DNA from 3 places in the Microbispora sp. NBRC 16548 genome. Region 1 is predicted to be linked to each of the others. Evidence: riboswitches for the same ligand, from Rfam matches in the RefSeq annotation. Region 1 holds a riboswitch; each other region holds the start of a gene.
The links. A riboswitch is a leader RNA that binds a small molecule or an ion and turns the genes downstream of it on or off. The one in region 1 is predicted to bind cyclic di-AMP.
Positions count from the first base shown of each region.

Region 2: another riboswitch for cyclic di-AMP. It lies ahead of QSK36_RS40075 (C40 family peptidase); the one in region 1 lies ahead of QSK36_RS08580 (CHAP domain-containing protein).
Region 3: another riboswitch for cyclic di-AMP. It lies ahead of QSK36_RS30100 (CHAP domain-containing protein); the one in region 1 lies ahead of QSK36_RS08580 (CHAP domain-containing protein).

Region 1 is NZ_BSSF01000003.1:160,885-164,150, reverse strand. Features, by position in the region: gene QSK36_RS08590 (response regulator transcription factor) at 1-12, shown strand, start outside; gene QSK36_RS08585 (sensor histidine kinase) at 9-1,178, shown strand; cyclic di-AMP (ydaO/yuaA leader) riboswitch at 1,386-1,519, shown strand; gene QSK36_RS08580 (CHAP domain-containing protein) at 1,534-2,220, shown strand; gene QSK36_RS08575 (ArsR/SmtB family transcription factor) at 2,335-2,682, shown strand; gene QSK36_RS08570 (pyridoxal phosphate-dependent decarboxylase family protein) at 2,892-3,266, opposite strand, start outside.
Region 2 is NZ_BSSF01000026.1:3,336-6,601, reverse strand. Features, by position in the region: gene QSK36_RS40085 (winged helix-turn-helix transcriptional regulator) at 1-98, shown strand, start outside; gene QSK36_RS40080 (helix-turn-helix domain-containing protein) at 172-420, shown strand; gene QSK36_RS40075 (C40 family peptidase) at 472-1,521, opposite strand; cyclic di-AMP (ydaO/yuaA leader) riboswitch at 1,582-1,735, opposite strand; gene QSK36_RS40070 (amino-acid N-acetyltransferase) at 2,142-2,693, shown strand; gene QSK36_RS40065 (RDD family protein) at 2,841-3,266, shown strand, end outside.
Region 3 is NZ_BSSF01000012.1:124,175-127,440, forward strand. Features, by position in the region: gene QSK36_RS30095 (hypothetical protein) at 1-525, shown strand, start outside; gene QSK36_RS30100 (CHAP domain-containing protein) at 729-1,508, opposite strand; cyclic di-AMP (ydaO/yuaA leader) riboswitch at 1,676-1,818, opposite strand; gene QSK36_RS30105 (GNAT family N-acetyltransferase) at 2,120-2,842, opposite strand; gene QSK36_RS30110 (MXAN_6230/SCO0854 family RING domain-containing protein) at 3,173-3,266, opposite strand, start outside.

The sequences.
Region 1 (3,266 bases):
TACCGGCTGTGACCCGCGTCCTGTCCCCGTGGAGCAGGCTCGGCCTGCGCATGCGGCTCACCCTGCTGTACGGCGGGCTGTTCTTCCTGGCGGGGTCGGTGCTGCTGTGGTTCACCCACCTGCTGACCGCGCGGGCGCTCAACCAGCGGTTCGTGGTGGCGGTGGCGTCGAAGGTGACCGGTGCCCCCCAAACCGTGTTCGGGGACAGGCTGCCCGACAGCGACATGCTCGCGCAGCGGGTGCGCACCAACGTCGAGCAGGGGGCGGCCGACGTGCTCACCGACGTGCTCAGGTCGTCGGTGATCGTCATGGTCCTGGTGGGGGTCGTCGCGGTGGTGCTGGGCTACCTGGTGGCCGACCGCGCGCTGCGCCCGCTGGACCGGGTGACCGAGACCGCGCAGCGGCTGTCGGAGAGCACGCTGCACGAGCGGATCGGGCTGCGCGGGCCGCAGGACGAGGTCAAGCGGCTCGCCGACACCTTCGACGCGATGCTCGACCGGCTGCACGGGGTGTTCGACGCCCAGCGCCGGTTCATCGCCAACGCCTCCCACGAGCTGCGCACCCCGCTGGCGGTCAACCGTACGGTCCTGGAGGTGTCGCTGGAGGAGCCGGCGGCGTCGGAGGACCTCAAGGCGCTGGCCCGCACGCTGCTCGGCACCAATGCGAGGTACGAGCGGCTGATCGAGGGCCTTCTCATGCTGGCGCAGTCGGAGCAGGAGCTGGCGGCCCGCAAGCCGGTCGACCTGCGGCAGGTCGTCCGTACGGCGATGGAGCAGATCGACCTGCAGCCGCGCCGCAGGAAGGTGGTCGTCCACGAGGACCTGTGCCCGGCGGTCGCGCACGGCGACCCGCTGTTCCTCGAACGCTGCCTGGTCAACCTGCTGGAGAACGCGATCAAGTACAACGTGCGGGACGGGGAGGTCTGGGTCCGGTTGCGGGAGGAGGAGGCCGGGGTGAGCGTGACGGTGGAGAACACCGGGCCCCTGGTCCCGCCGTACGAGGTGGACGACCTGTTCGAGCCGTTCCGCCGGCTCGGCGGCGACCGCGTCCGCTCCGCCCGGGGGGCGGGGCTGGGCCTGTCCATCGTCCGGGCCATCGCCGTGGCGCACGGCGGCGAGGTGGAGGCGCTCGCCCGGCCGGAGGGCGGCCTGACGGTGACCGTACGCCTGCCCGGGTGAGCCCGGATTTTCCTGACGCCGGTGATCGCGGCGCGCCCGCTACCCGTCCGCGCCAGGTTCGCTGCCTACTGTCCAGTAAAATCTGAGTTGTTCTAACTTGACCGGTTTGACCTGGTCTATTACGTTTTAGGCAGCTCAGGGCGCACTTGCTCATCTCAATGGTCAAGAAGCCCTCCTCAGACCGACGCGGCCGGCCGATCCCGGCCTGCCGCCCGGCCGCCGAGTCCGCGTCCGCGCGGAGCCGGGGACCCACCTCTCCTGGGGTGAATCGGCATGCGTGCCGTAGGGCGACTTCCAGCCCGAACCCGTCAGCTAACCCGGTAGGCGGCATGGAAGTAAGGGAGTACGCCCCACCATGCACGTCCTCAACACCTGTCTTCGCGCTGCCCTCGCGGGCGGGGCACTGGCCTCGGCGGTGCTGATCGCGTCGCCGGCCGCGCACGCGGACAACCCGGCCACCGGCAAGGGCCCGGCGGCCGCGAAGTCCATGTCCGAGATCGCCTCCACGCTGCCCAAGGTCAGCGCGACCGACGTGCTGACCCTGGCCAGGAGCCAGGTCGGGATCAGCGAGAACGCCAACGGCGGCGGGACCAAGTTCCAGCAGTGGTACATGTCCACTCCCCGCGCCCGCGAGACGCTCGCCCGCGACGGCGGCACGCTCAAGGGCTACCTGAACGCGGCCTGGTGCGACATGTTCGTCTCGTGGGTGGGACAGCAGCTCGGCATCGGTCCGGTCATGGGCTCCGACGCCTACACCGTGGAGCACGCCCGCTGGTTCGCCGACCACGGCCGCTGGGGCCGCACGCCCAAGCCAGGCGCGGTGGTGTTCTTCAACTGGAACGGCAGCAAGGACATCGACGACGTCCAGCACGTCGGGTTCGTCGTCAAGGACAACGGCGACGGCACGATCCGGACAATCGAGGGCAACACCGGCGACGGCGGTGCCGTCGAGGCCCGCACCCGTCCCACCTGGCAGGTGGCCGGATATGGCTACCCGATGTATCCCGGGGACGCATCCGCCTCTGCCTCAGCCTCCTCCTGACGGACGACGGCCCCGAAGCGCGCCGGTGATCCCGGCGCGCTTCGCCGTCCCCGCCGAGAGCGTCCGGCTCCCGCCAAATTGACCTATATAAGCGTGAGCTGCGAGCCTGGCGGCATGCACGCGTTCGACGTCCTCGGCGATCCGGTGCGCCGCCGGATCCTGGAACTGCTCGCCGAGGGAGAGCGCTCCGCCGGGGAGATCGGCGCGATCGTGCAGGAGGAGTTCGGGATCTCCCAGCCCGGGGTGTCCCAGCACCTGCGCGTGCTGCGGGAAAGCGGCTTCGCGACGGTCCGGGCCGAGGGCACCCGGCGCCTGTACGCCGTCGACCCCGCGCCGCTGCGCGAGGTCGACACCTGGCTCGACCACTTCCGCCGCTTCTGGAACCAGCGCCTGGACGCCCTGGGCACCGAACTCGCCCGCGGCAGGCGGGAGCGCCGCCTGCGGGACGACGCCCGTCCGTGAATCGTGCGTGGCCCGTGACGGGCCTTGGGACGAAACGCGAGTCCTTCGCAAGCTCGTCGGCAACGACGGAACGTTGACCGCCACCCCGGCCCAGCCCGGGACGTTCATCCACTGGGGCGACTGGGACATCAGGATCGGAGACGACGTTCTAGCCGTGCCCGACACCTATCGCACCGTTAGTCAGCCGCGCCGAGAGTAGTCGGCATCTGTCAGGTGGCGAGGCGGGTGATCGCGGCGACCGACCGGTCCACGTCCGCCTCGGTCGTGGTGGCGTTCGACACCGAGATCCGCATCAGCCGCCGTCCCCGCCAGGTCGTGCCGCCCGCCCAGCAGGTGCCGTCCGCCTGCACCGCCGCGACCACCCTGTCGGTGCGCGCGTCGTCGCCGAAGCCCACCAGCACCTGGTTGAGGACCACCTCGTTGGCCACCTCGAACCCGGCGGAGGCCAGGCCCTCGGCGAACCGGCGGGCAAGGGCGCAGCAGCGGCCGACCAGTGCCGCGACCCCGTCCCGGCCCAGTTCCCGCAGTCCCGCCCACACGGCGAACCCGCGGGCCCGGCGCGAGGATTCGGCGGTGAGGTCCGC
Region 2 (3,266 bases), on a different contig from region 1:
CGCTGCTGGAGGCGATCAAGCGCTGGGCCGAGATCCACATGGAGGATGTCGAGGCGGCCCGGGAGGCGTACGACCGATGCTCCGACTCCGAACCTTGACGACCTTCCGGGGAGGCGTTTACCTTCCCTGAAGGGTGGGCCGACGAAGCATCGTCGTGGGGGAGGGCGGACGATGGGTATTCCCGAGGTCGTCTACCGAGGTGACAGTCTCGCCTCGGACCTTGATCGTGCCGGTCTCACCGAAGAGGATCTACTTCTTCTCGCGGAGCTGGCCAAGGGCGTGACCGCCGACCGGGTGGGTCGCAGTCTCGACGTCAGCGGACGCACCGTGCGGCGTCGGCTGCGGTGCATCTGCGACCGGATCGGCGTCGCGACCGCGATCGAGGCCGTCGCCTGGGCGGCACGCCGCCGCCTCATCTGACCGCCTTCGCTCTGCGGGGGAAGGGCCCGGCGCCCTCTGCGGAGGAGGGGCTCAGTCGGCGACGCGCACCGCTCCCGCGAACGGCCGTCCGGCGATCTTCGCGATGTGGACGACGTCTCCCGTCTGCGGCGCGTGGATCATGTAGCCATTGCCGATGTAGATGCCCACGTGATGCAGGTCGGGGTAGAAGAACACCAGGTCGCCGGGTCGGAGCTGGTCACGGGGGATGTGCGTGCCGGCCGTCCACTGGTCGCCCGTGTAGTGGGGCAGGCTGATGCCGACGGACTGGTAGGCCGCCATGACCAGGCCGGAGCAGTCGAAGGAGCCGGGCCCCTCGGCGCCCCACACGTACGGCTTGAGCTGCTGCCTGAGGGCCCAGCGCGCCGCCTGGGCGGCCTTGCCGTCACCGATGATGGGGAACGACGTCCTCGTCCGCGTCTCGCGGCCGATCGTCTGGGAGACCTGCCGATAGAGGCTGCTCTCGGTCTTCTTGATCAGCTTTGTGATCTTGTCGCGCCGCGAGTCGAGGCCGCTGAGGAGCTTCTTGACCTCGGCCTGCCGCGCGGAGGCGCTCTCCCTGGCCCGTGCGGCGGCGTCCATGGCCTTGGTGACCTCGGCGACCTCCTGGCTCTGCTGCAGCTCCAGCGCGTACGTCGTGGAGGCCTGGTCCAGGTAGCGCCGGGGGTCGGCGTCGCTGTCGATGAGCACGAGCGCGTTGCCGAGCCCGTTGGTCATGTAGGAGTGCTGCGCGAGAGCGCTCGCCTTCTGCCGGCGGACCTCGAGCTCGGCCTCGCTCTTGGCGAGGTTCTTCTTGGCGAGGTCGGCGGACCGCTCGGCCGCCTTCAGGCGCACGCGCTCGCCGTTGTACTGCTCGCTGAGGGTCTCGATCTCGGTGTAGAGGTTCTCGACCTGCGCCGTGAGTTCCTTGAGGCTCGGCTTGGGGTCGGCGGTGGCGCGGACCACCGGGGCGCCGAACGTGATCGCGCTGATCGCGACGCCGACGAACGCCAGACGGCGGATGGCACCCGGACCGGCCGTGCCGGATCCGGACCGTCGGCCACGGGCGTGCCTGCCCGCCGGCCGTCCTCCACGCGTGCGCAACCGAGCTCCTCTCCCACGTGTGCTCCGCGGCGGGCCCGTCGTCGGGACGGGGCCGTACGGCGGAGCACTTCTGAGCGCCTACCGGGTTAGCTGACGGGTTCGGGCCGGAGTAGCCCTACCTTGGTGGATTCACCCCTTGACGATCTGAGATCGAACCGATCCTGATCCTGCAGTTGGGTCCCCGGCTCCCCTTCGCACTCGGTGCTTCGAAGATTCGGCGCCCGGTCGCCGTGAGCGCTCACGATGACCGGCATCGTCGCTGGACGATAGTGCACGGCGAGTTCTTGCTCAACCAGAACTCCGAAACCCGTCTACGTTTGACAACCAAATGATCACGGTCGGGTCACGAGCTCGGTAGTGATGCGTCCGCGTTCACGTGTGTTTGGAGCGATCCGAGAGTTTCGATGTGCGGCTCGGACGGCTGGAAAAAGTGGGACGAACCTGGATGGTCGCCTCAGGGTGCGGGCGTGCATCCGTCCGTATCCTGGCGGCTACGGACGGTCAAACCTCATGTCAGTTGTGGCGTTTGGGAATGACCGTTATCCGTGGGGGACGCTCCGTGCCGACCGCGTGGGATCGGCCGCGTGGGATCGGCCGCGCTCCGGCTAGGCTGGCCGGTCATGGAGCAGGTCGCCGCGCAGACATCCAGTGAGTCGGGTGCCACGGCCGTGACGGTGCGCCGGGCCAGGACGCCGGACGTCCGGGCGATCCGGCGCCTCGTCGACGCGTACTCGGGTGTCGGTCCCCGCCTGCTCAAGAAGAGCACGGTCACGCTGTACGAGGACGTCCAGGAGTTCTGGGTGGCCGAGACGGACGGGCAGGTCGTCGGCTGCGGCGCGCTGCACGTGCTGTGGGAGGACCTGGCCGAGATCAGAACGGTTGCGGTGGACCCCGCGGCGCGCCGCGGAGGCATCGGCCATCGAATCGTCGGCGCGCTCATCGAGACCGCCAGGGACCTCGGCGTGCGGAGGGTCTTCTGCCTCACGTTCGCGGTGGAGTTCTTCGCCAGGCACGGCTTCAGGCCCATCCAGGGCACCCCGGTCTCCCAGGAGGTGTACGCGGAACTGCTCGCGTCGTACGACGAGGGTGTCGCCGAGTTTCTCGACCTGGAGCACGTCAAGCCGAACACGCTGGGGAACACCCGGATGTTGCTGCACCTCGACCGCCATTGATCACGATTGATGAGCATTGATCGATGATCTTGACGGTGGTTGTCGACTACTGCAAAGGTGACTGTTGATACACCTGTCGCTACTTTTGGCAATATCAGCGTGTGCTACAGACGTTCGGCGCATGCGTCTTCGAAACGAGGTGACACGGTGAGCACCGGACAGCCGCCGTACCCCCAGGACGAGTCGGACGGAACGCCACCGCCGCCATCGAACTCCGGGTACAACACGGACAGACAGCCCCAGGACTACGACCCCGACGTCACGGTCGTCAGCTACCGCCACTCGGGACAGCACACGGGCCCGCAGCAGCCGCCCGGCCACGACCCCGCGCAGGGCGGCTACGGCCAGCAGCAGGGCTACGCCGCCCAGCAGGGGTACGGTCAGCCGGCTCCGCAGCAGCAGGGCTATGGCCAGGAGGCCGCCCAGCAGCAGGGCTACGGGCAGCAGCAGTACGGCCAGCAGAGCTATGGCGCCCAGCAGGGTCAGCAGGGATACGGCCAGACCGGCCCGCAGCAGGGTTACGCCCAGCAGGGTTATGGCCAGACCGGCCCGCAGCAGGGCTACGGCGCCCAG
Region 3 (3,266 bases), on a different contig from region 1:
GTGGTCGACTCATACGACTACTGCGGAGGTCCCCTCTCGGGCGAGCACCGGTTCATCGGCACCAGCCGATACAGGATGGCCGCGAAATTCATCACCGGCCCACGCAAGTCCGCCGCGGGCCGGGTCGAGCGCAACCCCTTCTACTGGGAGTTCTACGTGGGGGACATCGGAGCCGTCGGATCTTTCCAATTCGGCTCCGCCCACGTCGTCACCGCGTCGGCCCGCGATCTCGGCGGCAACGTACGCGACCCGAACCTCTTGCTCGGCTACTGGGTCACCGGCCGATCGGGCACCTCCTGGTCCGGCAAGCTGGTCGACAGCCATCGCGCCGAGGGGGCCACGTTCAACCACTTCTACGGAGAGAAGACCATCGTCCCTTGCCGTAATCTCGGCACGTCTCCCTTCCTCTACGCCGTCGACGCCGGGGCGACGGTCTCGGGCCGAGTGAGCTCGGGGAGCGCAGCGTTCACCATCCGCGGCTCGACCTACGGCGACAACTACCGGTTCCGGATCACGTTCAGCTGACGGAACGTTCCGCGGGACGGGGTACGACAAGCCAGGGCCCCACCACGCCCGGGCGTACGGAGGTGTCGGCGATGAAGGGACTCGGCCGAGATCAGGGAGATGAAGGGCCTGCTGGGTTAGCACGGCCCGAGTCGACGACATGCCACGGTGATCCGCCGCTCCGGAAGGCGGCGGGACGTGATCGTGGGGGTCGTCGTGGGAGGTCATCGCTTGCGGTGCCGTCCGCCGGACGTCGCCGCCGCGGCCTTGAACCGGAGGCCGGTCACGGCGGTGGAGACCACCGCGAACAGCAGACCGGCCGGCAGGACGGCGTCGCCGGGCGACCACACGACGTCGAGGGACTTCCCCTGCGTGGCCGCCATGTTCCTGGTGGTGGGCGCCGCGGCGCGCTGGACGCTCGCGTTGACGGCCGCCACGGGCTGGATCGTCACCGGCGCCTTCGGCGCCACCTTGACCTTGCGCGGCAGGCCGTACCCCACGATCTTGCTTTTGTCGCGCACCTTGCGCTTCAGCCACACGCCGTCGACGTTGCCCTCGATCGTGTGGACCTTCCCGCCGGCGACCTTCTCGACGATGCCGACGTGGTCGATGTCGCCGATCTTCTTGGACCCCGACCAGTCGAAGAAGACCACGGCGCCCGGCTCGGGCTTGTCGCTCCAGGCGTGGTGCTTCTTGAACCACTTGGCGTGCCGCGTGGTCAGCGCGAACTCGCCGACGTGGCCCTGCACCCCGGCCCGGTCCGCCGCCCAGGAGACGAACATGTCGCACCAGGGGGCGGTCTTGAAGTCGGAGTCCTTGGCGATGTTGTCGGCGTACCACTCGCCGAACTTCGTGTGTTTCCCTGCTCGTTCGCGGTAGCCCAGTTCGGGGCGGACGGCGTCGAGCAGCTGTCGAGCTATCGGATCGGTGGAAATCGGAGGCTCCTCATGGCGCGCTTCGAGACATGACGAACCGGCCCGCGGGGCGTGGCGGCATGACGGCATGACCGTCCGAGGACACGGCCGCGGCGGGGCGGAATCAGAAACGGGAAATGTGGCAGCCCGTCACGGGCGCGCCATCACCCCGGAAGCCTGGAGACGTTCCAGGGCGGGCATGTGGTCCGGCGACACGACGCGGACCGGGTGGGCAGGTGGAGCCGACACTCCACGCGCTCTCCTCTCCTTGGCCGCCTACCGGGTTAGCTGACGGGTTCGGGCCAGGAGTAGCCCTACCGGATGGTCCGGATTCACCCCAAGAGACGTGGGTCCCCGGTTCCCGGGATCGATGACTTCCGGGATTCGGCGGTCGCCGGTCGTCCTCGGGTTGAGGACCGCTCACCGGCGAGACACACGGGAAGCTTAATAGATAACAAGTAAGACACGACCAAAAACCCGGCAAAGGGCATCATTCTGGCCGCCGCCGTTCCGTGCTTCCGCAGGTCCTCACGGTCGCGGGCCGCCCGCGGTGAGATGCGCCACACAGCGCCGTACGGGCATGAGCGCCCGTCCGGCGGGCGGGCGGGTCGAAGACGACACGGCCATGCGGCCGTCCCCCGGACACGCCGTCGCGCCCGGCGGGCGGCGCTCCCCCGCCGGGCGCGATCAAGCGGCGCGCGTCAGACTTCGAGCGACATGTACAGGCGGGTGCCGGCCGGCCGGAAGCCCACGCGTTCGTAGACCCGGCGGGATCCCTCGCCGCCGTACTCCAGCCACACCGACCGTGCTCCCCTGGCGAGCATCGCCTCGGCGAGCGTGGCGGTGACCGCGGCGGCGATGCCCCGCCCACGGAAGCCGGGGCGGGTGCCGACGCCGGCGAGTTCCGACGTCTCCACGGCCGGAGCGGAGCACATGGCCGCTCCCGCGCAGCCGCCGCCGGGCGCCCGGACGAACCGGACCGCGCCGCCGCTCTCCTCCGTACGGCGCAGCCGGGCCGCGCCCTCCGGCGACGAGGCGAACTCCCCGCTGAACGCCTCCGACAGGGCGGCGTCGATCGCCGTGTAGTCCTCGTCCGTCGACGGCGTCTCCACCGGGAGAGCGGTTCGCGGCCTCGTCAGCGTGGCCGGGATGCAGACGAGGTAGTCGTGCACCGCCTCGACGGTGAACCCCGCCTCGCGAAGTGCGGGCTCCACGGCGGGCGCGGCGTCCGGGGCGAACTCGAGACGGGGCTTGAGCCCGCGCTCGCGGAACGCCCCGATCAGCGCCGCGACGTCCCGCCCGCCCGGCCGGGCGCCGGGCAGGGGTGTCGCGTAGTTGACGTACGGGCTGGTGGTGCCGGGCTCCACGCCGAGGACGAAGCCCCCGATCTCGACGACTTCGGGACGACGGCGAAGGTTGGCCACGGCGAAACTCTGGACATCGATGCCCACGGTGATATCGACCTCACGAATGACAAGGTGGAACGGTTCGCCCGCCACGCGGAGCGGAGGGTGAACTCGCATTTGAAGCCATCCCGGACGGGATGGAGAAGGTGCGCAGGGCACCGTCACGTGGGGCCGCCGTGAGACGGTGAAGGCAGTGAGCCGATGACGCGGGAGGCGTACCGGTCAGTGCCGACGGCGGCCGCTGTGGGACGCCGAGAACATAGGCTTCATTCCTTCGCTGTTACTTGTGTGAAGCACGCTCACTTTCCCATGCGGTCAGTGAGCGCGCAAACCGTTATTTCCGGCCGGTCAGCGCGTCGCGGGGGCGAGCATGCCGACGAGGTCGGAGGCGTCGAGAGGGCGGATCACGGCGGGGTCGAGACGGGCAGGGTGCAGGGCGTAG